4 regions of the Pseudomonas sp. GW821-FHT01C01 genome follow, and region 4 is predicted to be linked to each of the others. Evidence: predicted binding sites of a transcription regulator. Region 4 holds the regulator's gene; each other region holds the start of a gene.

Region 1 (5,839 bases), on a different contig from region 4:
CAGCACTGGCGCTGTCCTCTCCTGGCTTCACATTGGGATTCAACGCCGTGGCTTCCCGGGCGACAGTCAGGTGCAGGTCGATGCGATCGAGCAACGGTCCCGAGAGTTTGTTGCGATAACGCTGCACCATGTCCGGCGTGCAGGAGCAGCGCCCGCTTGGCTCGCCAAGATATCCACAGGGACACGGATTCATCGCCGCCACCAATTGAAAACGCGCCGGAAAGCGCACGCGATCTTTCGCCCGCGAGATTACGATATGCCCGGATTCCATCGGCTCCCTCAGGACTTCCAATACTCTGCGTTCAAACTCGGGAAGCTCATCAAGAAACAAGACGCCGTGGTGGGCGAGGGTAATTTCACCCGGCTGCGGTTTCGAGCCGCCACCCACTAAAGCGGGGCCAGAGGCGGAGTGATGGGGCTGGCGAAAGGGGCGCTGTGGCCAGTGACGCAAGGGCACACAACTGGTGACCGATTGAATCGCCGCCACTTCCAGCGCCTCGCTCTCGGTCAGCGGCGGCAGCAGCCCTGGCAAACGACTCGCCAGCAACGTTTTTCCGGTCCCCGGGGGACCACTGAGTAGCAGGTTGTGAGCTCCAGCAGCCGCAATCAGCAGCGCACGCTTGGCCGCCAACTGTCCTTGCACTTCATTCATATCGGGATAAGGTTTGCTGGCGCAGAGCAGTCCATCGGAAGCATAAGGCTCGATCGGTGTATGCCCGTTGAAATGCGCCACTGCCTGCAGCAGATGGTCCACGGCAATGACCTTCAACCCTGACGCCAGGCAAGCCTCCTCGGCATTCGCCTGCGGCACCATCAACCAGCGTCCGGCCTTGCGCGCCGCCAATGCTGCTGGCAGCACCCCGCGGACCGGCCGCACGGCGCCGGAAAGCGCCAGCTCCCCCAGACACTCCACGTCATCCAGTGTCAGCGTCGGCACTTGCACGCTGGCCGAGAGAATCCCCAGGGCAATCGCCAGATCGAACCGCCCGCCATCCTTCGGCAAGTCGGCCGGCGCCAGATTCAGCGTGATCCGCCGCGCCGGAAATTGCAGCCCCGAATTGATGATCGCGCTACGCACCCGGTCCTTGCTTTCCTTCACCGCCGCTTCCGGTAACCCGACCATGGTCAGCGAAGGCAAACCATTGGCTAGGTGAACTTCAACTGTAACGGCAGGCGCCTCCACGCCGACCTGGGCGCGGCTGTGGACGATGGAGAGGGACATGGTCGTTCCTTGAGTTGTACGGGGGCCGCATCCTGCGGTTTCTGAAGGATAGTTGTGAGGATGGGATCTGGCGTGGCGATACCGATGGGAATTTTTGGCAGGATGTTGCGTACGTCAATGGGCGAGCATCGTCTCTGTGGCGAGGGAGCTTGCTCCCGCCGGGCTGCGCAGCAGCCCCAAAAAGAGGGACGGCTACGCCGTCCAGCGGGAGCAAGCTCCCTCGCCACGGGGATGTGTGGCGTTATTCGGTCGGCGGATTCAGCTTCGCTTCCAGCTCCGCGACCTTCGTTTCAAGAGCCTCCAGCCGCGCCCGCGTGCGCGCCAATACAACCATCTGGCTATCGAACTCTTCCCGACTCACCAGATCCAGTTTGCTGAAGCCGCTCTGCAGCAACATTTTGAACTGGCTTTCGATTTCAGCTTTCGGCAGCGGCGTGTCGCCGCTGAAGAGGCGGGAGGCGGTGCTGGTCAGGGCGTCGAGGAAGTCTTTTGGCGCGAGCATGGGCAATGTCCTGGAAACTATGGCGGGCAGTGTATCACGCAGTGTCTATAGTCATTTCCGCGGGCAAGGGGTGCACGCTTTTCGCGCATGGGGACAGAAGGCGTCGCACCGTTGTTGTGCGTAACGTGCCGAGTGTTGTAGCGAAGTTTCCACTCTGCGCTGGCAAAGGCTTGAAAACAGTCAGTTTTGTGGAGATGGCAAGCTTTCTGCTTAGTCCCTCGTGACCCATGCACTGATGCAGTCGCTGTGACGAATGCAGTGCGCCAAGCGAAACACGGGGAGTGCTTCGCAAGGAGCGGTTAGCTGGCGTCGGACGGGCAGGTAAGGCCGACGATGCGTTACAAAGCCAGGCACTGCGCTTAGACTTGAGACGGGTTTGTTTTCCTGGGGCAAGTCCACCAATTCGGGAGAGAGTTTTCATGAAGCTAGTCACTGCCATCATCAAGCCGTTCAAGCTGGACGACGTACGCGAGTCGCTGTCCGAGATCGGCGTGCAGGGCATTACCGTCACTGAAGTCAAAGGCTTTGGTCGGCAGAAGGGTCACACCGAGCTGTATCGCGGCGCGGAATATGTGGTCGATTTCCTGCCCAAGGTGAAGATCGACGTCGCCATCGACGACAAGGATCTGGACCGGGTAATCGAGGCCATCACCAAGGCTGCCAACACCGGCAAGATCGGTGACGGCAAGATCTTCGTGGTCAATCTGGAACAGGCGATTCGCATCCGTACCGGCGAAACCGATACCGACGCTATCTAAGCCGCCACAAACCCAACGCCCCAGGAGAAAACAAAATGACTCTGCGTAAATTCGCAGGGCTAGGAGCCCTGTTGTCCCTCGTAATGCCCGGCCTGGCCATGGCGGCAGACGAAGTGGCGGCCCCAGTCCTCAACTCCGGCGATACCGCCTGGATGATGACCTCGACAGCCTTGGTGCTGTTCATGACCATTCCCGGCCTCGCGCTGTTCTACGGCGGCATGGTTCGGTCGAAAAACATTCTTTCCGTGATGATGCAGTGCTTCGCCATTACCGGTTTGATCAGCGTCCTGTGGGTCATTTATGGCTACAGCATCGCGTTCGACACCACTGGCATGGAGCAGGGCGTCGTCAACTTCAACTCGTTCGTCGGCGGCATGGGTAAAGCATTCCTCGCCGGCATCACGCCAGCCAGCCTGACCGGGCCTGCGGCGCTGTTCCCTGAGGCGGTGTTCGTCACCTTCCAGATGACCTTCGCGATCATCACCCCGGCGTTGATTGTCGGCGCCTTTGCCGAGCGGATGAAGTTCTCCGCGATGCTGGTCTTCATGGGCGTGTGGTTCACCCTGGTTTATGCGCCGATTGCGCACATGGTCTGGTCCGGCAATGGCGGCCTGCTGTGGGACTGGGGCGTGCTGGACTTCGCCGGCGGCACCGTGGTGCACATCAACGCCGGTGTGGCCGGCCTGGTTGCCTGCCTGGTGCTGGGCAAGCGCAAAGGCTTCCCGACCACGCCAATGGCGCCGCACAATCTCGGTTACACCCTGATGGGCGCGGCGATGCTGTGGGTCGGCTGGTTCGGTTTCAACGCCGGTTCCGCCGCTGCAGCCAACGGCACCGCCGGTATGGCGATGCTGGTGACGCAAATCGCTACCGCTGCTGCTGCGCTGGGCTGGATGTTTGCCGAGTGGGTCACTCACGGCAAACCTAGCGCACTGGGTATCGCTTCGGGCGTGGTTGCCGGCCTGGTGGCAATCACCCCAGCTGCCGGTACCGTCGGCCCGATGGGCGCACTGGTAATCGGTCTGGCGGCTGGCGTGGTGTGCTTCTTCTGCGCGACCACCCTGAAACGCAAGCTCGGTTATGACGACTCCCTGGACGCCTTCGGCGTGCACGGTATCGGCGGTATCCTCGGCGCAATCCTGACCGGTGTGTTCGCTGCTCCGTCCCTGGGTGGCTTCGGCACCGTGACCGACATCGCCGCGCAAGTGTGGATTCAGTGCAAGGGCGTGGGTTTCACGGTGATCTACACCGCAATTGCCACGTTCATCATCCTCAAGGTGCTGGATGCGGTCATGGGTCTGCGCATCAACGAAGAAGAAGAAGCGGTCGGCATCGATCTGGCGCTTCACAACGAACGCGGCTACAACTTGTAAGCACGCGCATAAAAAACTTGCCCGGCTTGCCGGGCATTTTTTTGTCTGGAATTTGTCATTGAAGGGTGAGCTAAAAGGTTTTTTCCTACAGGTTTTGCGATGTTTGCTCCGGGTGATTTTGTGCGGTCGAAGGCTTACAGGATTGAAGGAATATTAGGGCCTTTGTTTTTTCCCAGAGCGCGCTAGAATGCGCCCCGAACGTGCGGAGAACTGTATGTGGCAACAGACTCTGATTACCTTGCGGGCGAGGCCCCGGGGCTTTCATCTGGTAACGGACGAGTTACTCGCCGGCCTGCCTGAACTCAAGGCATGTCGGGTCGGTCTGTTGCATTTGTGGCTGCAGCATACCTCGGCGTCGTTGACCATCAACGAGAACGCCGATCCGGCGGTACGTCGCGACTTCGAACGATTTTTCAATCGTCTGATCCCACAAGGAACAGACGGCTATGAGCATAACGACGAAGGCCTGGACGACCTCCCGGCGCACTTCAAGGCCAGCGTGCTTGGCTGTCAGCTCAGTTTGCCGATTTCGGCAGGCCGGTTGGCGTTGGGGACCTGGCAAGGCGTTTACCTGGGCGAGCACCGTGATCATGGCGGTGCCCGTAAAGTCCTCGCCACCGTGCACGGTGAAGGGGCATAACCGCTGGTCAGCAGCGGCCGTTGATTTTTTCCCGGCAGCCTTCGACAGAGGGCAAAGCTGGGCTATAACTAATCTGCTTTTCGCAAGTCATGAGGTAGAACATGAGCGACGATGATCTGGAAAACGACGACCTCGAAGTAGGCGACGACGACGAAACCGAAGAAGGTCTGGAAGCAGCGGCGGAAGACGTCGCTGAAGACGACGGCGGTGATGCGCCGGCTCCGACCGCCAAAGGCAAGGCCAAGGCAGCGGTATCGGTCGATGAGCTGCCGAGTGTCGAAGCCAAGAACAAGGAGCGCGACGCCTTGGCCAAGGCCATGGAAGAGTTCCTGGCGCGTGGCGGCAAGGTGCAGGAAGTGGAGGCCAATGTGGTCGCCGATCCGCCCAAGAAGCCTGACAACAAGTACGGCAGCCGGCCTATCTGAGCCTGCTTCGCGCTTGCTGAAAAAGCCCGCCGTCGCTGCGGGCTTTTTCATGCCTGAGACAAAAATCAAAAGGTCGGCGCAATCCCTTGTAGGAGCCGGCTTGCCGGCGAAGGGGGCCTTGAGCCATGCATGGCCCTTGCGGCCGTCTTCGCTGGCAAGCCAGCTCCTACAAGGTTGTTGCGTCAGTTCAGACCGGTGTTCCACCGCGCCAACAACGTCGGTAACTCGGTCAGACTGCCAATCTGCGCATCCGGCAACCGGTCCGCTTCCCAGGCCTTGCCCGCCGGGTTGAACCAGATTGCACGCAACCCCGCCTGCTGCGCACCGGCAATGTCATCACCCGGATGATCGCCGATATGCACCGCCGTTTCAGCGGTCGCGCCACCGCGCTGCAAAGCCTCCCGGAACAGTCGTGCATCGGGTTTGGCGATGCCGATGTCTTCGGCGCACAACGCAAATTTGAAGTAGTCCGCCAGCCCCAGCCGCCGCACATCGGCGTTGCCATTGGTGACGACGCCGAGGGCGTAATGGTTGGCCAGCAACTCCAGGGTCGGTTGCACCTCCGGGAATATTTCGAGCTGATGCCGGGCATGCAGAAACACTTCGAAACTCTGATCGGCCAGGTCCGACGCCTCGGCATGGGGATATCCGGCTTCTTCCAGGGCCTGGAACAACACGCGCCGGCGCAGGGCGCTGATGCGGTGCTTGAGGTTCGGCTCGATGCTCAGAATGCGCTCGCGAATGGCCCACAAATGTTCCACCGGCACTGCACCCAGGTTGGGCGCATGTTCGGTCAGCCATGCACGCAATACGGCTTCGGCGCTGACGATCACCGGGGCGGTGTCCCACAGGGTGTCGTCGAGGTCGAAGGTGATCAACTGAATACTCATGAATCGTCGCCTTTCATGCGTTTGGCCCG
Region 2 (5,839 bases), on a different contig from region 4:
ATCTGAATGATGGTCTGCATGATGGTGCTTTGGGTGGAGATGGTCTTGGCGTTCGCCTGGTAGTTGCTCTGCGCCTTGATCAGGTCGACCAGTTCGTTGGTCAGGTTGACGTTGGACTCTTCCAGGGAGTTGGAAACGATCGAACCCAGGGTGCCAGTCTCCGGCGCATCGTAGCCCGGGATGCCCGACGCGTAGGTTTCTTTCCAGCTGGTGCCGCCTACCGGCTGCAGGCCTTGCTCGTTGGTGAAGCTGGCCAGGGAAATCTGGCCGATGGGCTTGGTCTGGTTGTTGCTGAAGTTGGCCAGCAGCACACCGCTGCCGTCGATGGTCAGGTTGGTGATCTGGCCAGTGGCGTAGCCGTTCTGTGCCGGAATCGAACGCGCGGTGTCGGCGTTGAACTGGGTGGTGTTGGCCATGGCGATGGTCAAACCTGCCGGATCGGCTGCGGCGCCGTTGGCGGTCCAGACGCCACCGGTCACGGAGCCCGGAGTCCAGTTGGTGATCTTCAGGTCACTGCTGATCACTGGAGCGCCAGGTGGGGCCGGGGTGCTGACCGAAACCAGTTTACCAGTCGAGTCGAACGACATGGTCGAAGCAACCGGAGCGGTAACGGTAGGATCGCTACCATCCGGGTTGCGACCATCGATCAGGGTGTAGGTGTCCCACGTGTTCGCGCCAGTCTTGACCATGTATTGATCCATGGTGTGCTGGTTACCCTGAGTATCGAAGATCGGAGTACTGAACGACTTGGTAAAGGTCTCGGTCTTGCTCGGGTCGAACTTGTTCGCCGCAACCGTCTGGTCGATCACCGCCGAGGTGGAGTTCAGGTTGATCGTCGACGACACGGTGCTGGTCGATTTCGGCGCCAGGTTGGAGGTGTCGATGCGCAGGTCGGTCAGCACGCCGTTGACGATCTTGCCATTGGAATCCACACCGTAACCTTGCAGGCGGGCAGTACCGTCGCTGTTGGTGACGTAGCCTTCCTTGTCGGTCTTGAACGTACCGGCACGGGTGTAGGTCAGCGAACCGTTGTTGCTCAGGACGAAGAAGCCGTTGCCCTGGATACCCATGTCGAGCACGTTGCCGGTGTTGCTCACGTCACCCTGGCCGAACTGCTGGGAAACGTTGGCCAGGCGCACGCCGTTGCCGACGGTCTTGCTACCGGTACCCAGGCGGGTCGCCGAGTACACGTCTTCGAATTCTGCACGGGACGATTTGAAACCGGTGGTTGCAACGTTGGCGATGTTGTTGCCGGTCACGTCAAGTTGCTTGTTGGCTGCATAGAGACCGCTAAGGCCGATATTGAAAGACATCATCCACTCCTTTGTGCCGTGTTAGTCGGCTCTACATACCAATGGTTTGTACTTTGGACAGGGCCACGCTGCCCAGCCCGGCCAGGTTGAGCATCAACTCACCGCCGGTCTGGCTGATGGTCACGCTGTTGACGGTCGCGGGCAGGTTGGTGATCAACGCGACGGACTGGCCATCGATGGTGCTCGTGGCGCCAAAGGTGTAGGTGCCCGCAGGTACCGTCTCACCCGCATCGTTCTTGCCGTCCCAGATGAAGCTGGCGTTGCCGGCCTTCTGCGAACCCAGGTCGATGGTGCGCACGGTCTTGCCGGCTGCGTCGGTGATCTTCAGGGTGGCGGACGCCACCGAAGACGGCACGACCACCGTGCCGCTGAGGCTCTTGGTGGTGTCGACCACGGCCTTGTCGCCCGGAGCGATGACCGAACGGCCCACCAGCGACGACGCCTGCAATGCCTGGGACGAGTTGTAGTTGCTGGCCAGGCCGCTCACGGTGTCGTTGAGTGTGGTAATGCCTTCCAGGCTGCTGAACTGTGCCAACTGGGCCACGAATGCGCCGTTGTCCTGAGGCTCCAGCGGGTTCTGGTTTTTCAGCTGGGTCACCAGCAACTGCAGGAACGCATCCTTGCCCAGGGCCTTGTTGCCGGTGGCACTGCCGGTTGCCGACGCGAGGCCATCCGTCGTGGTGTTGGTCTTGATCGAGGAATTGGCCAGGATGTCGTTGAGGCTCAAACCGCTGGTGGAATCGGTAACACTCATCTGAGTCGCCCCTTATCACTGACCGAGGGTCAGGACTTTCTGCATCATGGTTTTGGCGGTGTTCATCATTTCGGCGTTGGTCTGGAACGAACGGCTCGCGGAAATCATGTCGGCCATTTCCTCCACCACGTTGACGTTCGGGTAGTAGACATAGCCCTTGGCATCGGCCGCCGGATGGTTCGGCTCGTAGCGCGCCTCGAGGTTGCTCTGGTCTTCGACCACACCCAGCACCTGCACGCCCTGACCGGCGGCGTCCTGGCTCTGGAACAGCGAGTCGCTGCCGCCGCTCTGGCCGCCCTGGAACATGGTGGCGAACACCGGATGACGCGCGCGGTAGGTCTGGTCGATGCTCGATGAGACGGTCTCGGCGTTGGCGATGTTCGAAGCGACGGTGTTCAAACGCGTGGTCTGCGCACTCATGCCGCTACCGGCAATGTTGAAAACACTGGATAGAGACATGGCTTACTCTCCGCGCAGGGCTGACACCAGCCCTTTGAATTTGCTGTTGAGCAGGGTGAAGCTGGCCTGGAAGCCGATCGCGTTTTCCGCGTAGTTCGACTGTTCCAGTTGAGCGTCCACGGTGTTCTGGTCGATCGACGGTTGCATCGGCGTGCGATACAGCAACGACTCGTCGCCATTGCCCAGGCCTTCGGCTTCGATGTGACGGCTGTTGGTCATGTTCAAGGCGAAGGTGCCGCTTTTGGTTTTCTCGTTCTGCTCGGCGAGCACTTTCGAGAAATCCAGGTCCCGAGCCTTGTAGTTCGGGGTATCGGCGTTGGCGATGTTGTTGGCCAGGACTTCGGCACGCTGGGCGCGGAAGCCCAGGGCTTGTTCGTGGATACCGAGCGCTTTATCGAAGCTGATGCTCATGTCGGGAAACCTTCGGGTGACCTGATTTTTCGTAGGATCAACTTAGCAAGCCCCATGCCAATTCAAAAAAGCCCGGAAACCGGGGCTTTGCCGGCCTTGGCAACGCGGCAATGCCAGAAAAGCGGCAACGGTTTTCCGCCGGCTGCCGCTTTTCTGCCGCCTGGCCCCACTTTTGATTACACCACCTCCCCCTGTAGGAGCTGGCTTGCCAGCGATGGCGTCGAGTCAGCCGACGTTTAATTTGCTGACACACCGCTTTCGCTGGCAAGCCAGCTCCTACAGGGGATTGAGATAACCATGAGAAATCATCAGGCATAAAAAAACGGGAGCCCCTGAGGACTCCCGTTTTTTGCTGACGCCCGCGAAATCACTTCGCCTGGTAAATGATCCCCGGGCTGCACTGAACCATCTGGTAATGATCCGGCAAACCGTTCAGTGCTTCGGAAGCACCGAGGAACAGGTAACCACCCGGCTTCAACGTGCTGTGGATGCGCAACAGGATGTCTTTCTTCACCTCGGCGGAGAAGTAGATCAACACGTTGCGGCAGAACACGATGTCGAACTTGCCGAGGCTCGCGTAGCTGTCCAGCAGGTTGAACGAACGGAATTCCACCCGGCTCTTGATCGGCGCCTTGATCGCCCAGCGTCCCGGCCCTTTCGGGTCGAAATAACGCTGCAGGCGCTCGGGCGACAGGCCGCGACCGATGGCCAGGCTGTCGTACTCGCCGGTCTTGCAGTTGTTCAGCATGGTGCCGGACAGGTCAGTGGCAACGATCTGTACACCCATCCTCAACTGGCCCATGTTGACCCGTTCGAACTCATCGATGGACATCGACAGCGAATACGGTTCCTGGCCCGACGAGCACGCCGCCGACCAGATACGCAGGCGCTGGCCGGGACTGGCCTTGATCGCTTCGGGCAGGACCTTGTTCTTCAAGACTTCAAACGGGTAAGTGTCACGAAACCACAGGGTTTCGTTGGTGGTCATGGCATCCACCACCTGCTCGCGCAAACCGCTGCGCGGCTGGGTCTGCATGCGCTGAACCAACTCTCCCAAAGACTTGATGCCTTGCTGTTCCATCAGTTTGTTGAGACGGCTGGAGACCAGGTACTGCTTGTTTTCACCGAGCAAAATGCCACAGGCTTTTTCCAGGAATACCCGGAACTGTTCGAAATCCAAATTACCCGTAGACAATGATGCCGCCTCTTAAATCGTGGTGACTGCCAGGGGCGCAGGCCCCTAGCTGATATCTGCTGCTTTGATCCGGTCGACTACCCGGGATGCCAGGTCATCAGGACGGAATTTGGCCAGGAAGTCATCGGCACCGACCTTCTTGACCATCGCCTGATTGAATACCCCCGACAACGAAGTATGCAGGATGATATGAAGCTTTTGCATGCGCGGGTCGTTGCGGATTTCCGCCGTCAGGGTGTACCCGTCCATCTCCGGCATCTCGATGTCGGAGATCATCATCAGGAACTCTTCTTCCGGTTTCTTGCCCTCGTCGACCAGTTTGCGCAGGTAGTCCAGCGCTTGCCGACCATCGTTCAACGCCACCACTTCGACACCGACCGTTTGCAGGCAACGCGTGACCTGCTTGCGCGCCACCGACGAGTCGTCGACCGTCAGCACACGCAACGAAAGCGCCTTGTGCTGGGTTTCGACATCCACCACACCCACGGAAATCGCTTCCGGCGTCGGCGCCACTTCCGCCAGCACTTTCTCGACGTCGATGATTTCGACCAACTGATTGTCGACCCGCGTCACCGCCGTCAGGTAGTGATCGCGTCCGGTGCCCTTGGGTGGCGGATGGATCTCCTCCCAGTTCATGTTGACGATGCGTTCCACCGAGCGAACCAGGAAACCCTGGGTCTTGGTGTTGTACTCCGTGATGATCACGAAGGGATTGTTCTTGTCCTTCAAAGCACCGGAGCCGGTCGCCATTGCCAGATCAAGGATCGGAATGGTCGCTCCCCGGATGTTCGCCACGCCGCACACGACAGGACTGGACTTGGGCATCAACGTCAGTTGGGGGCATTGCAGCACCTCCCGAACCTTGAATACGTTGATCCCGTACAGCTGCTGGCCGTCGAGACGGAACAACAACAGCTCAAGGCGATTCTGCCCCACCAGTTGCGTGCGCTGGTTCACCGAATCCATTACACCAGCCATGCCCAGACTCCTACACCAACGCCAAGTGTTGTTGCGACGCGCCTTCATCACTAAACGGCACGGCGCTTGCTTTTTTAATCGTTATGAACACAGAACCGACATTTTTCCGACGCCTGACCACACCCTACCGCAAATTGCTCGGCGTGCTGGCGGCCGTTTGCCTGTTCAACGCTGGCAGCCCTGCCCTTGCTGACGCGGTTACCTTGCCTGACATGCTTATCGGCGTCACTCAGGGCTTTCTTGAATTCACCGTAGAAGACTATCTGGCGACCAGTCAAACGGAAGGTCGCTACGAAATCCAGGTCAACCCACTCGATCCGCGCATGCACATGCCCATGTGCGACAAGGAATTGACAGCAACGCTTGAGAGTCCAAAGCCGTTGGGCCGGGTCACGGTCAAGGTCCGCTGCGAGGGCGCATCCCCCTGGACAGTCTTCGTACCCGCTCAAGTCCGCCTGTTTCGCGATGTCGTGACCAGCGCCCGGCCACTGCGCCGCGCAGCCATTGTCGAACCTGGGGATGTGGTCCTGCGCGAGCGCGATATCAGCCTGATCGGCCAGGGCTACCTGACCGCCCTCGATCAGGCGATCGGCCAGCGACTGACCCGACCAATGGTCACCGACCAGGTGATTACCCTGGTGCATATCGAACAGGCCGAGGTCATCCGCAAGGGTGATCAGGTGGTGATCACCGCCCGCAGCGGTACGCTCAGCGTGCGCATGCCGGGCG
Region 3 (5,839 bases), on a different contig from region 4:
CGGAATCGCCGCCAGGGCATCGAACATGCGGGCCGAAGCTTTTTCCGGATCGATGGATTTCGGCGCGGCGTACTCCTGAACATGGACCCAGTCGTGATACAGGTCGATGGCCATGGAGTATTCCGGCATGTCGGCATCGTACACGCGGTAGCAGTCGATGCCTTCACGCTTGACCCACTTGCCCAGGGCCTTGAGGTTCTTTTGCAGGCGGTTGGCGAACATCTGCCCGCCTTCGCTCAGGCGCGGTTGCTCGACCACCGGAGCCGGTGCCGGCGTCGGTTTGATCGGGTTGCCGTTTTTGTTGAACTTGCGTTCCTGCGGTTCGTTCGGTGCCTGATCGTAGGCGGCTTGCTCACGCTCGACCTGACGCTGTTCCGGAGTACGACGCTCGCCGGTGACGAACTGATCCGGCAGTACCTTGATCAGCAACAGCTTGCAGGGCAAGGCGCCGTTCCAGAACGAATATTGCTTGTGGCTGCGGATGCCCATGCGCTTGCCCAGGTCCGGCGCGCCGGTGAACACCGCCGCTTCCCAGTTCAGGCAGGCCTGACGCAGGCGCTCGCCGAGGTTCTGGTAGAGGTAGAGCAGGCTCGCCTCATCGCCCAGACGCTCGCCGTACGGAGGGTTGCAGATCACCAGGCCTTTCTGGTTTTGGTCCGGGCGCGGTTCGAACGTCGCGACTTCGCCCTGATAGATCTTGATCCACTCGCTCAGGCCGGCACGCTCGACGTTGTTACGGCCCGGCTGAATCAGCCGCGGATCGGCTTCGTAGCCGCGAATCCACAGCGGTGGCTTGGCCATGCCGGCCGCCGCGCGTTCGCTGGCTTCTTCGTGCAGTTTTTTCCACAGCGCCGGGACGTGACCGAGCCAGGCGGTGAAGCCCCACTGCTCGCGACGCAGGTTCGGCGCGATGTCGGCAGCGATCATCGCCGCTTCCACCAGGAAGGTGCCGACACCGCACATCGGGTCGGCCAGAGCGCCGCCTTCGGCCGCGATACGTGGCCAGCCGGAGCGAATCAGGATGGCGGCCGCGAGGTTTTCCTTGAGCGGCGCCGCGCCTTGCTGCAGGCGATAGCCACGCTGGTGCAGGCTGTGGCCCGACAGGTCCAGGGAAAGAATGGCTTCGCCGCGGTCCAGGCGCAGGTGAATGCGCAGGTCCGGGTTGAGCTTGTCGATGGACGGACGGTCGCCTTGCGGGGTGCGCAGTTTGTCGACGATGGCATCCTTGACCTTCAGCGCGCCGAAGTGGGTGTTATCGATACCCGAGCCATGGCCGCTGAATTCGACGGCCAGGGTGCCGTCATTGAGCATGTGGTCTTCCCACTCGATGTCCAGCACGCCGTGGTACAGGTCTTCGGCGTCCTTCATCGGGAAACGCTTGAGCACCAGCAGCACGCGGTTGGCCAGACGCGACCACAGGCACAGGCGATAAGCGGTTTCCATGGTGGCCATGCCGCGCACGGCAGAGGTGTGCTCCCGCGCTTCCTCAAGGCCAAGCCCGACGGCTTCCTCGATGAGCAGGCCTTCAAGGCCTTTTGGGCAAGTGAGGAAGAGTTCGAAACGATCGGACATGGGAATTCCAGAACCTTTAGCTGAGTGACCGGGCAACGCATTGCCGGTCCGGTTTTCAATCAGGCACTTTTCTCGAAGAGCGCCCGCGTGGCACGAAGGTGTGCCGTTCCACCCTTGCTGCCCGGGTTAAATGAGCTTAGATGCAAGGGCAGATAAAAAAGTTGATGCAACAAAATGTCATAAGTCGACCCTTCGTCGAATAGTGCATCCCGGCAACGGGAGCCATTCTCACTAAAGGATTAAGCCCATCATCCAGCGCAGGGCCGATCATACCGGGGTTTGGCCAATAAATACGGGAAAAACACGCTGTTACTTATGGCCTTAGCACATCAATAGTTACGTCCTTATGACAAAACGATCATTCCCTCGATGTGACGCATTGGTTAGAACTCAATACAGGTTGGCGCCGCAATGACGCCAACACCTTGGCTCGTCACGCCGGCAACGAGCCCCAACGGCAGAGATTTTTCTGCCAGGCCTCAATTGAGGTCAACGCGATAAATACAGTCAACAAACGAGGGCAGCACCCTATGAGAAGACTTAAGCGTGATCCGTTGGAAAGAGCATTTTTGCGCGGATATCAATATGGCGTTGGTGGCAAATCCCGTGAGCTTTGCCCTTTTACTCTACCGTCGGTACGTCAAGCCTGGATCAACGGCTGGCGAGAAGGACGCGGCGACAACTGGGACGGTATGACCGGCACTGCGGGAATCCACAGACTCAACGAACTTCACGCCGTCGGCTAATTACAGGGCACAACACTCCGACACGACAATCTGATTTTGTACTGAATTAACCACGCACGTCCCATCCGGACGGCGGGCTCCGGCCCAGGGGCTCCTTTGAAGGAGCCCTTTTTTATGCCTGCTCCAAAGCAAGGAAAACCTGTTTTTGTGGCGAGGGAGCTTGCTCCCGCCCGGTTGCGAAGCAATCGTAAACCCGGTGTTCTCAATCAATTTGGTTCACTGAAGCGGGTGCTTTGGGGCTGCTTCGCAGCCCAGCGGGAGCAAGCTCCCTCGCCACAAAAGCTCCCTTCAGCCTTCAACGCAAGGCGGCGATGGCGTCTACGGATTCACGAATCAGCGCCGGGCCTTTGTAGATGAAGCCCGAGTAGATCTGCACCAGACTTGCACCTGCGGTGATTTTTTCCGCCGCGTGCTTGCCTTCGGTAATGCCGCCGGCAGCGATGATCGGCAGACGACCACCCAGTTCCGATGCCAGCACTTTCACGGTGTGGGTGCTCTTGTCGCGAACCGGGGCGCCAGACAAACCACCGGCTTCGTCGCCATGCTCCATGCCTTCGACGCCTACGCGGCTCAGGGTAGTGTTGGTGGCGATGACGGCATCCATTCCGGTTTCGATCAGCGCTTGCGCAACTTGTGCGGTTTCTTCGTCAGTCATGTCCGGCGCGATCTTGATCGCCAGCGGTACATGTTTGCCATGACGCAATGCCAGTTCCGCGCGGCGCTCGGCCAGATCGGCCAGCAACTGCTTGAGGGAGTCACCGAATTGCAGGCTACGCAGGCCCGGTGTGTTCGGCGAACTGACATTGACCGTCACATAGCTGGCGTGGGCGTAAACCTTGTCCAGGCAGATCAGGTAGTCGTCCACGGCACGCTCGACCGGGGTGTCGAAGTTCTTGCCGATGTTGATGCCCAGCACGCCCTTGTACTTGGCCGCCGCCACACGGGCCAGCAGGTGATCGACGCCGAGGTTGTTGAAGCCCATGCGATTGATGATCGCCTCGGCTTCCGGCAAACGGAACAGGCGAGGCTTGGGGTTGCCCGGCTGCGGACGCGGAGTGATGGTGCCGATTTCGACAAAACCGAAACCCAGTTGGGCAAAACCATCGATGGCCGCGCCGTTCTTGTCCAGACCGGCGGCCAGCCCCACCGGATTCGGGAAGTCCAGGCCCATGACGTTAACCGGCTTTTTCGCCGGGGCCTTGCACAGCAAGCCGTTGAGCCCAAGACGTCCGCCCGCACCGATCAAGTCCAGGGACAGATCGTGGGAGGTTTCCGGGGAGAGTTTGAACAACAGCTGACGGGCCAGGGTGTACATGGGCGGATTTGACTCGATTGGCGGCGAATTGAGGCGGCGATTATAGCCGGGCAACGGGGTGGCAAGCGAGGCGCGTGATCAAATCAACGGTTAATGGCATATGCCTTGCACCATTCCAGGTACCAGCACCCATGCCAGCGACGGAATGGGTGCAAAGACAATGGCGTCGTCTCCGGCCTGCTCATGCACGGACCCGGGACGACGTTTTTTTTGCAAGGTGAACGTGCGATGAACGAACCATCAGCCGGCCCTCTGGCCTGGGTCAATGGCAGCGATGCCCCGGAAAAAACCGAAATCAATCTTGGCTTCATGGCCCTGAGCGACTGCGCCTCGGTGGTAGTCGCCGCCACCCAGGGCTTTGCCCAACCCCACGGCTTGACCCTGAACCTCAAGCGCCAATCGTCCTGGGCCAACCTGCGAGACAAACTGGTCAGCGGCGAACTCGATGCAGCCCACAGCCTCTACGGCCTGATATACGCCGTTCACCTGGGCATCGGCGGCGTGGCGGCGACCGACATGGCCGTGTTGATGGGCCTGAATCAGAACGGCCAGAGCATCAATCTGTCCCGCGGTTTGCAGGCGCTGGGGGTGAGCACTCCTGAAGCACTGGATCGGCACGTGCACCAAACTCGCCCAAAACTCACCTTCGCCCAGACTTTTCCAACCGGCACCCATGCCATGTGGTTGTATTACTGGCTCGCCAGCCAGGGCATTCACCCGCTGCTGGATGTCGACAGCGTAGTGGTGCCGCCACCGCAAATGGTCGCGCACCTGCGAGCCGGGCGTATCGACGGGTTCTGCGTCGGCGAACCCTGGTCCGCCAGCGCGGTGCAACAGGACCTCGGTTTCACCCTGGCCACGACCCAGACCATCTGGCCCGATCATCCGGAAAAAGTCCTCGGCTGCACCCGTGCGTTCGTCGAGCAATACCCCAATACCGCGCGGGTGTTGGTGATGGCGATTCTGGAAGCCAGCCGCTTCATTGAAGAAAGCACCGAGAATCGGCGTAGTACCGCGCATTTGCTCAGTGCCGCACAGTACCTTGACGCGCCACTGGACTGCATTGAACCGCGCTTGCTGGGCGAATACGCCGATGGCCTTGGTCATTGCTGGCAAGACCCGCACGCGCTGCGCTTGCACGGGGATGGCGAGGTCAATCTGCCGTACCTGTCCGACGGCATGTGGTTCATGACCCAGTTCCGCCGCTGGGGTTTGTTGCGCGATGACCCGGACTATCTCGCGGTGGCCCGGCAGGTGCAGCAACTGGACCTCTATCGAGAGGCCGCCAGTGCCGTCGGCGTCGCTTCGTCAGCCGGGGAGATGCGCAGCAGTCAGTTGATCGACGGCAAAATCTGGGACGGTTCGGACCCGGCCGGTTATGCCCGCAGTTTCAAACTGCACGCCATGAGCGACAGCTCGCACCGATCCGCCAGCCGCTGACAGGAGACGACGAACATGCTGCGTATCCTGCTGATCAACGACACCGCAAAAAAAGTCGGACGCCTGAAGGCCGCCCTGACCGAGGCCGGTTTCGAGGTGATCGACGAATCCGGCCTGACCATCGACTTGCCCGAACGCGTCGAAACGGTGCGTCCGGACGTGATTCTGATCGATACCGAGTCACCGGGTCGCGATGTCATGGAACAAGTAGTGCTGGTGACTCGCGACCAGCCACGACCGATTGTGATGTTCACCGACGAACACGACCCCGGTGTGATGCGACAGGCAATCAAGTCCGGGGTCAGTGCCTACATCGTCGAAGGCATACACGCACAACGCCTGCAGCCGATTCTCGATGTGGCCATGGCGCGCTTCGAAAGCGATCAGGCCTTGCGTGCCCAGCTGCATGCCCGCGACCAGCAATTGGCCGAGCGCAAGCGCATCGAACTGGCCAAAGGGCTGCTGATGAAAATGAAGAATTGCAACGAGGAAGAGGCCTACACACTGATGCGCCGCCAGGCAATGAGCCGACAGCAGAAGCTGATTCAAGTGGCGGAACAGATTATTGCCATGAGCGAACTGCTGGGTTGACCCCCTGTGGTGAATGTTCTATCGCCTTCGCGAGCAAGCCCGCTCCCACATTTGATCGCGGTCGAATGTGGGAGCGGCGGTGCGGCGATCCGACTTGCTCGCGAATGGTGGCGACCCGGTTTCGGTTGTTGGCACAGATCTGGCTAAGTAATCACCACAGGTAACCAACGGCGGT
Region 4 (5,839 bases):
TTGCATCGCGGCGATTTTCGCCGCGGTTGGCTACTGGAACATCAGCCCGGAACGCTTCCTCGACAAGCCGGCAACGCCGGTCGACGAAAGCGCGATCGACTATTACGCCATCAACGCCCACAGCGTGCAGTACCTGCCAGATGGCAAGCTGCAATATGATCTGGTGTCCGACAAGGTCGAGCACCTGAAAGCGACCGAGGTGACATTGCTGACCAACCCCGACCTGAACGTGTTCCGCGGCACCGAATTCCCGTGGCACGTCCAGAGCCTGCACGGCGAGGTCAACCCTGACGGCACACAGGTCGAATTGATCGATGACGTGCGTATCACTCGCTTCGACGAGAAAAACCGCAAGACTCTGATCACCAGCACCCGCATGACCGTGTTCCCGCAGCAGCAATATGCGCAGACCGAGCAAGACGTTAGAATCGACGGCGCTGGCGGTGTATCGACTGGCAAGGGAATGAAAGCGTATTTGAAAGAAAGCAGGATACACCTGCTATCGAACGTAAGAGGACAGTATGAGGCTCGTTAAAACCCTCCCGATTTTGCTCAGTCTGGGCGCAGCACTGGGAAGCGTGAGCGCCTGGGCTCTGCCGGAAGATCAACAGCAGCCTATCCGCATTCAGGCCGACGATGCCCAACTGGACGACAAACAAGGTATTGCTACCTATAAGGGTGACGTGATCATCACCCAAGGCTCGATGAAGGTGACCGGCAACACCGTGACCATCACCCGCACCCCGACTGGCGACATCGACGTGGTGACCTCGGTGGGCAACCTGGCGTACTTCGAGCAATTGCAAACGGCTGGCGATACCAAGCCTGTTCAGGGCTGGGGCGTGACCATCCAGTATCACGCCGCGCAAAACCGCGTCGTACTGATCGACAAGGCCAAAGTTGTCGACAAGGACAACAACGTCACCCAAGGCGAAAAAATCGTCTACGACACGGTCAAGAAGCTCGCCAGCGCCGGTCGCGCAACCGGCAGCAAGGTGACCGAGTCGCGCCCGCGCATCGATATGGTGATCCAGCCGAAAAAGAAAACCGACGAGCAAAAGGCCCAGTAATGGCAACTCTGAAAGCTCAGCATCTGGCCAAGAGCTACAAGAGCCGCCAGGTCGTGCGTGATGTCAGCCTGTCCATCGACAGCGGTCAGATCGTCGGCCTGCTTGGCCCCAACGGCGCCGGCAAGACTACCTGCTTCTACATGATCGTCGGCCTGGTACAGGCCGACCAGGGCCGCGTCCTGATCGATGACCTGGACGTCAGCCACCAGCCGATGCACGGTCGCGCGAACGCCGGTATCGGCTACTTGCCGCAAGAAGCATCGATCTTCCGCAAACTGTCGGTGGCCGACAACATCATGGCCATCCTCGAGACCCGCAAGGAACTCGACAAGGCCGGTCGTCGCAAGGAACTGGAAAGCCTGTTGCAGGAATTCCACATCAGCCACATCCGCGACAACCTCGGCATGAGCCTGTCCGGTGGTGAGCGCCGTCGCGTGGAAATCGCCCGCGCCCTGGCCACCAACCCGAAATTCATCCTCCTCGACGAACCTTTCGCCGGCGTGGACCCGATTTCGGTCGGCGACATCAAACAGATCATTTACCACCTCAAGGCCAAAGGCATTGGCGTGCTGATCACGGACCACAACGTTCGTGAAACCCTGGATATCTGCGAAACGGCCTATATCGTCAACGACGGCCAGTTGATCGCCGAAGGTGACGCCGAAACCATCCTGGCCAACGACCTGGTCAAGGAAGTGTACCTGGGCCATGAGTTCCGCCTGTAAGCGCTGAAGCAGTCATGGCGAATGCCAGACCGCTGTAGCGATAAAAATCAACAGGTTTTTATTGTTACAGCGCTCTAGGCAAACACTTCAGTTTCGGGCATATAATTTGCTTATGTTTGGCGCTCCGGCGCCCTGTAGTGGATGGCGCATGCGCGCCGGCGAATAAGGTGTTAAGCCCCTGCCATGAAACCATCGCTAGTCTTGAGAATGGGCCAGCAGCTGACGATGACACCGCAGCTGCAACAGGCCATCCGCCTGCTCCAATTGTCGACCCTGGACCTGCAACAGGAAATCCAGGAGGCCCTGGAGTCCAATCCGATGCTCGAACGCCAGGAAGAAGGCGACGACTTCGACAATTCCGACCCCTTGGCCGACAACACCGAACAAAAGCCCAACACTGACATCCAGGAACCCTCCTACCAGGAAAGCGCCCCGACGGTTGACAACCTCGATGAGGGCGACTGGAACGAGCGCATTCCCAACGAACTCCCCGTCGACACCGCGTGGGAAGACGTTTACCAGACCAGCGCCAGCAGCCTGCCCAGCAATGATGATGACGAGTGGGACTTCACCACCCGCACCTCGGCCGGCGAAAGCCTGCAAAGCCACTTGCTGTGGCAACTGAACCTGGCTCCGATGTCCGACACCGATCGCCTGATCGCCGTGACCCTGATCGACTGCATCAACAATCAGGGCTACCTGGATGAAACCCTCGAGGAGATCCTCGAAGCCTTCGATCCGGAACTGGACATCGAACTGGACGAAATCGAAGCGGTCCTGCACCGCATCCAGCAATTCGAGCCCGCCGGCATCGGCGCCCGCAACCTGGGCGAATGCCTGCTGCTGCAGTTGCGTCAGCTGCCCGCCAAGACCCCTTGGCTGGCCGAGGCAAAGCGCCTGGTCACCGATTACATCGACCTGCTTGGCAGCCGCGACTACAGCCAGTTGATGCGCCGCATGAAGCTCAAGGAAGATGAACTGCGCCAGGTCATCGAGCTGGTCCAGAGCCTCAACCCGCGTCCTGGCTCGCAGATCGAGTCCACCGAAGCCGAGTACGTCGTTCCTGACGTTATCGTGCGCAAGGACAACGAGCGCTGGCTGGTGGAGCTGAATCAGGAGTCGGTGCCACGGCTGCGGGTCAACGCCCAGTACGCCGGTTTCGTGCGCCGCGCCGACACCAGCGCCGACAACACATTCATGCGCAATCAGTTGCAGGAGGCCCGCTGGTTCATCAAGAGCCTGCAAAGCCGTAATGAAACCCTGATGAAAGTGGCCACCCAGATCGTCGAGCATCAGCGCGGCTTCCTCGAATATGGCGACGAAGCCATGAAGCCGCTGGTCCTGCATGACATCGCCGAAGCGGTCGGCATGCATGAGTCGACGATTTCACGGGTGACCACCCAGAAGTTCATGCACACCCCCCGGGGCATTTATGAACTCAAATACTTTTTCTCCAGTCATGTAAGCACCTCCGAAGGCGGCGAATGCTCGTCCACAGCGATCCGCGCGATCATCAAAAAACTGGTTGCCGCGGAAAATCAGAAAAAGCCGTTGAGTGACAGCAAGATCGCTGGTTTACTGGAGGCACAAGGCATTCAGGTGGCCCGCCGCACCGTCGCCAAGTACCGCGAATCCCTCGGGATCGCGCCTTCGAGCGAACGCAAGCGGTTGATGTAGGGCCACGCCACAGCGTTCCAGTGGTAGATCATCTGATCTACCGCTTTATGCACTGGCAACGAAGGAGAAGCTGTATGCAAGTCAACATCAGTGGACACCAACTGGAAGTGACCGAACCTCTTCGCACCTACATCGGCGAAAAACTCGAACGATTGGAGCGACATTTCGACAAGATCACTAATGTGCAGGTCACGATGACCGTCGAAAAACTGAAGCAGAAAATCGAAGCCACGCTGCATATTCCCGGAAATGAAGTGGTCGCAAACGCGGAACATACCGATATGTACGCCGCGATCGACGCACTCACCGACAAGCTGGATAAACAACTCAAAAAGCATAAGGAAAAGACCCAGAGCCTCCTTCAGGGCGCAACCGGTCGTTAACACTCCCAACCCATGATCCGACTTGAAAGTATCCTGACCCCCGGCCGTTCCCTCGTGAACGTGCCGGGCGGCAGTAAAAAGAAAGCCCTCGAACAAATTGCCAATCTGATCGCCCGCGAAGTGCCGGCTCTGGAGATGCAAGATGTCTTCGAGGCGCTGATTGCCCGTGAAAAACTCGGTTCCACCGGTTTTGGCAACGGCATCGCTATTCCACATTGCCGCCTCAAGGGCTGTGTTTCGCCCATCAGTGCATTGATGCACCTCGACGCCCCTATCGATTTCGACGCCATCGACGGCGCGCCGGTTGACCTGTTGTTCGTACTGCTGGTCCCGGAAGCAGCTACCGATGCGCACCTTGAACTGCTGCGACAGATCGCCAGCATGCTCGACCGCAAGGATGTCCGCGAAAAACTGCGTCATGCTGCAAGCAACGAAGCCCTGTATCAGGTTGTCCTGGATGAGCAAAACGGTCAGTAATCATGCGCTTGATCATCGTCAGTGGCCGTTCCGGCTCAGGTAAAAGTACCGCCCTCAACGTTCTTGAGGACAACGGCTACTACTGCATCGACAATCTGCCTGCCGGTCTGCTGCCGGAACTGGCCGAACGAGCATTGATTCATACCGAGCTAATGCAGCCGCTGGTCGCCGTTTCCATCGACGCTCGCAACCTGCCCAGCCACCTGTCACGCTTTCCCGACCTGCTCGAAGAAGTCCGCAGCCGCCACATCCAGTGCGATGTCCTGTACCTGGACGCCGATGAAGAAACCCTGCTCAAGCGCTTCTCGGAAACCCGCCGACGTCACCCCCTGACCAACGCCAACCGCTCGCTGGCCGAAGCCATCAACGTTGAAAGTGTCCTGCTCGGGCCGATTGCCGACCTCGCCGATCTCAAGATCAACACCACCAGCCTGAACCTGTATCAACTGCGCGATACCATCAAACTGCGCCTGTTGAATCAGCCCGAGCCGGGCACTGCGTTCCTGGTGGAGTCCTTCGGGTTCAAGCGTGGCATGCCGGTGGACGCCGACCTGGTGTTCGATGTGCGTTGCCTGCCCAACCCTTACTGGAAACCGGAATTGCGCGAGCAGTCCGGGCTCGATCAACCGGTTGCCGATTACCTGGCGGCACAGCCGGATGTGGAGGAGATGTTCCAGGACATTTCCACATACCTGCTAAAGTGGCTGCCTCGTTTTGCCGCCAGCAACCGCGCCTACGTCACCATTGCCATTGGGTGCACTGGCGGACATCACCGCTCCGTCTACCTGACCGAGCGTTTGGGGCAGGCGCTGCAAAAAACCCTGAAGAACGTCCAGGTTCGCCACCGCGACCTCAGCTAAAGGATTCACATCGCGATGCCTGCTCTGGAAATCGAAATCATCAACAAGCTGGGTCTGCATGCCCGGGCGTCTGCAAAATTCGTCGGAGTCGCCGGCCAGTTCAAGGACTGCACGATCAGGGTAGGACGCACACCTGAATCCACAGTCGATGGCAAAAGCATCATGGCCATGATGATGCTCGCTGCCGGTAAGGGCACCAAAATCCATCTGAGCACGGAAGGCGAGCAGGAACAGGAAGCGATGGACGCACTGGTAGCCCTGATCAACAACTACTTCGACGAAGGCGAGTAACCGCTACGGAATCCTTTCCCGGTGATTTTGTGGCGAGGGAGCGTGCTCCCGCTGGGGCGCGAAGCGGCCCCAACTCCTATCATCGCAATGCATCAGATACACCGCGTTTGCCAATAAAAAAGGCGCGCCCCCCCATTGGGTGGCGCGCCTTTTTTGTACAGCGGCGCTGGCTTAGCTACCCGCCACCGTCATCCGCTCGATCAGCACCGAACCCGTACGGATGTTGCTGCGCAGTTCCAGGTCGTTCCCCACGGCCAGAATCTGTTTGAACATGTCGCGCATGTTGCCGGCGATGGTCACTTCCTGGACCGCGAACTGGATTTCGCCGTTCTCGACCCAGTAACCCGCCGCGCCCC

Evidence for each region. The regulator sigma-54, encoded in region 4, starts transcription at its own class of promoters, with help from an activator protein. The targets are predictions, from matches to a motif close to ANTGGCATNNANNTTGCTNT.
Region 1: the regulator sigma-54 is predicted to act here: its motif matches at 1,918-1,937, upstream of glnK (P-II family nitrogen regulator).
Region 2: the regulator sigma-54 is predicted to act here: its motif matches at 2,980-2,999, upstream of flgB (flagellar basal body rod protein FlgB).
Region 3: the regulator sigma-54 is predicted to act here: its motif matches at 3,726-3,745, upstream of AC07XF_RS02830 (CmpA/NrtA family ABC transporter substrate-binding protein).

The regions. Positions count from the first base shown of each region.
Region 1 is NZ_JBWKXF010000015.1:20,263-26,101, forward strand. It holds gene AC07XF_RS12255 (YifB family Mg chelatase-like AAA ATPase) at 1-1,222, opposite strand, end outside; gene AC07XF_RS12260 (accessory factor UbiK family protein) at 1,464-1,724, opposite strand; gene glnK (P-II family nitrogen regulator) at 2,144-2,482, shown strand; gene AC07XF_RS12270 (ammonium transporter) at 2,518-3,855, shown strand; gene AC07XF_RS12275 (secondary thiamine-phosphate synthase enzyme YjbQ) at 4,070-4,495, shown strand; gene sutA (dormancy-specific transcriptional regulator SutA) at 4,597-4,920, shown strand; gene AC07XF_RS12285 (HAD family hydrolase) at 5,103-5,810, opposite strand; gene xerC (tyrosine recombinase XerC) at 5,807-5,839, opposite strand, start outside.
Region 2 is NZ_JBWKXF010000020.1:55,854-61,692, forward strand. It holds gene flgE (flagellar hook protein FlgE) at 1-1,313, opposite strand, end outside; gene flgD (flagellar hook assembly protein FlgD) at 1,345-2,067, opposite strand; gene flgC (flagellar basal body rod protein FlgC) at 2,083-2,526, opposite strand; gene flgB (flagellar basal body rod protein FlgB) at 2,530-2,937, opposite strand; gene cheR (protein-glutamate O-methyltransferase CheR) at 3,305-4,132, opposite strand; gene AC07XF_RS14575 (chemotaxis protein CheV) at 4,178-5,110, opposite strand; gene flgA (flagellar basal body P-ring formation chaperone FlgA) at 5,194-5,839, shown strand, end outside.
Region 3 is NZ_JBWKXF010000003.1:42,020-47,858, reverse strand. It holds gene rlmKL (bifunctional 23S rRNA (guanine(2069)-N(7))-methyltransferase RlmK/23S rRNA (guanine(2445)-N(2))-methyltransferase RlmL) at 1-1,572, opposite strand, end outside; gene rmf (ribosome modulation factor) at 2,103-2,318, shown strand; gene AC07XF_RS02835 (quinone-dependent dihydroorotate dehydrogenase) at 2,614-3,633, opposite strand; gene AC07XF_RS02830 (CmpA/NrtA family ABC transporter substrate-binding protein) at 3,862-5,073, shown strand; gene AC07XF_RS02825 (ANTAR domain-containing response regulator) at 5,089-5,664, shown strand.
Region 4 is NZ_JBWKXF010000028.1:59,537-65,375, reverse strand. It holds gene lptC (LPS export ABC transporter periplasmic protein LptC) at 1-535, shown strand, start outside; gene lptA (lipopolysaccharide transport periplasmic protein LptA) at 522-1,070, shown strand; gene lptB (LPS export ABC transporter ATP-binding protein) at 1,070-1,795, shown strand; gene AC07XF_RS17800 (RNA polymerase factor sigma-54) at 1,979-3,472, shown strand; gene hpf (ribosome hibernation-promoting factor, HPF/YfiA family) at 3,547-3,855, shown strand; gene ptsN (PTS IIA-like nitrogen regulatory protein PtsN) at 3,868-4,332, shown strand; gene rapZ (RNase adapter RapZ) at 4,335-5,192, shown strand; gene AC07XF_RS17780 (HPr family phosphocarrier protein) at 5,208-5,483, shown strand; gene pmbA (metalloprotease PmbA) at 5,655-5,839, opposite strand, start outside.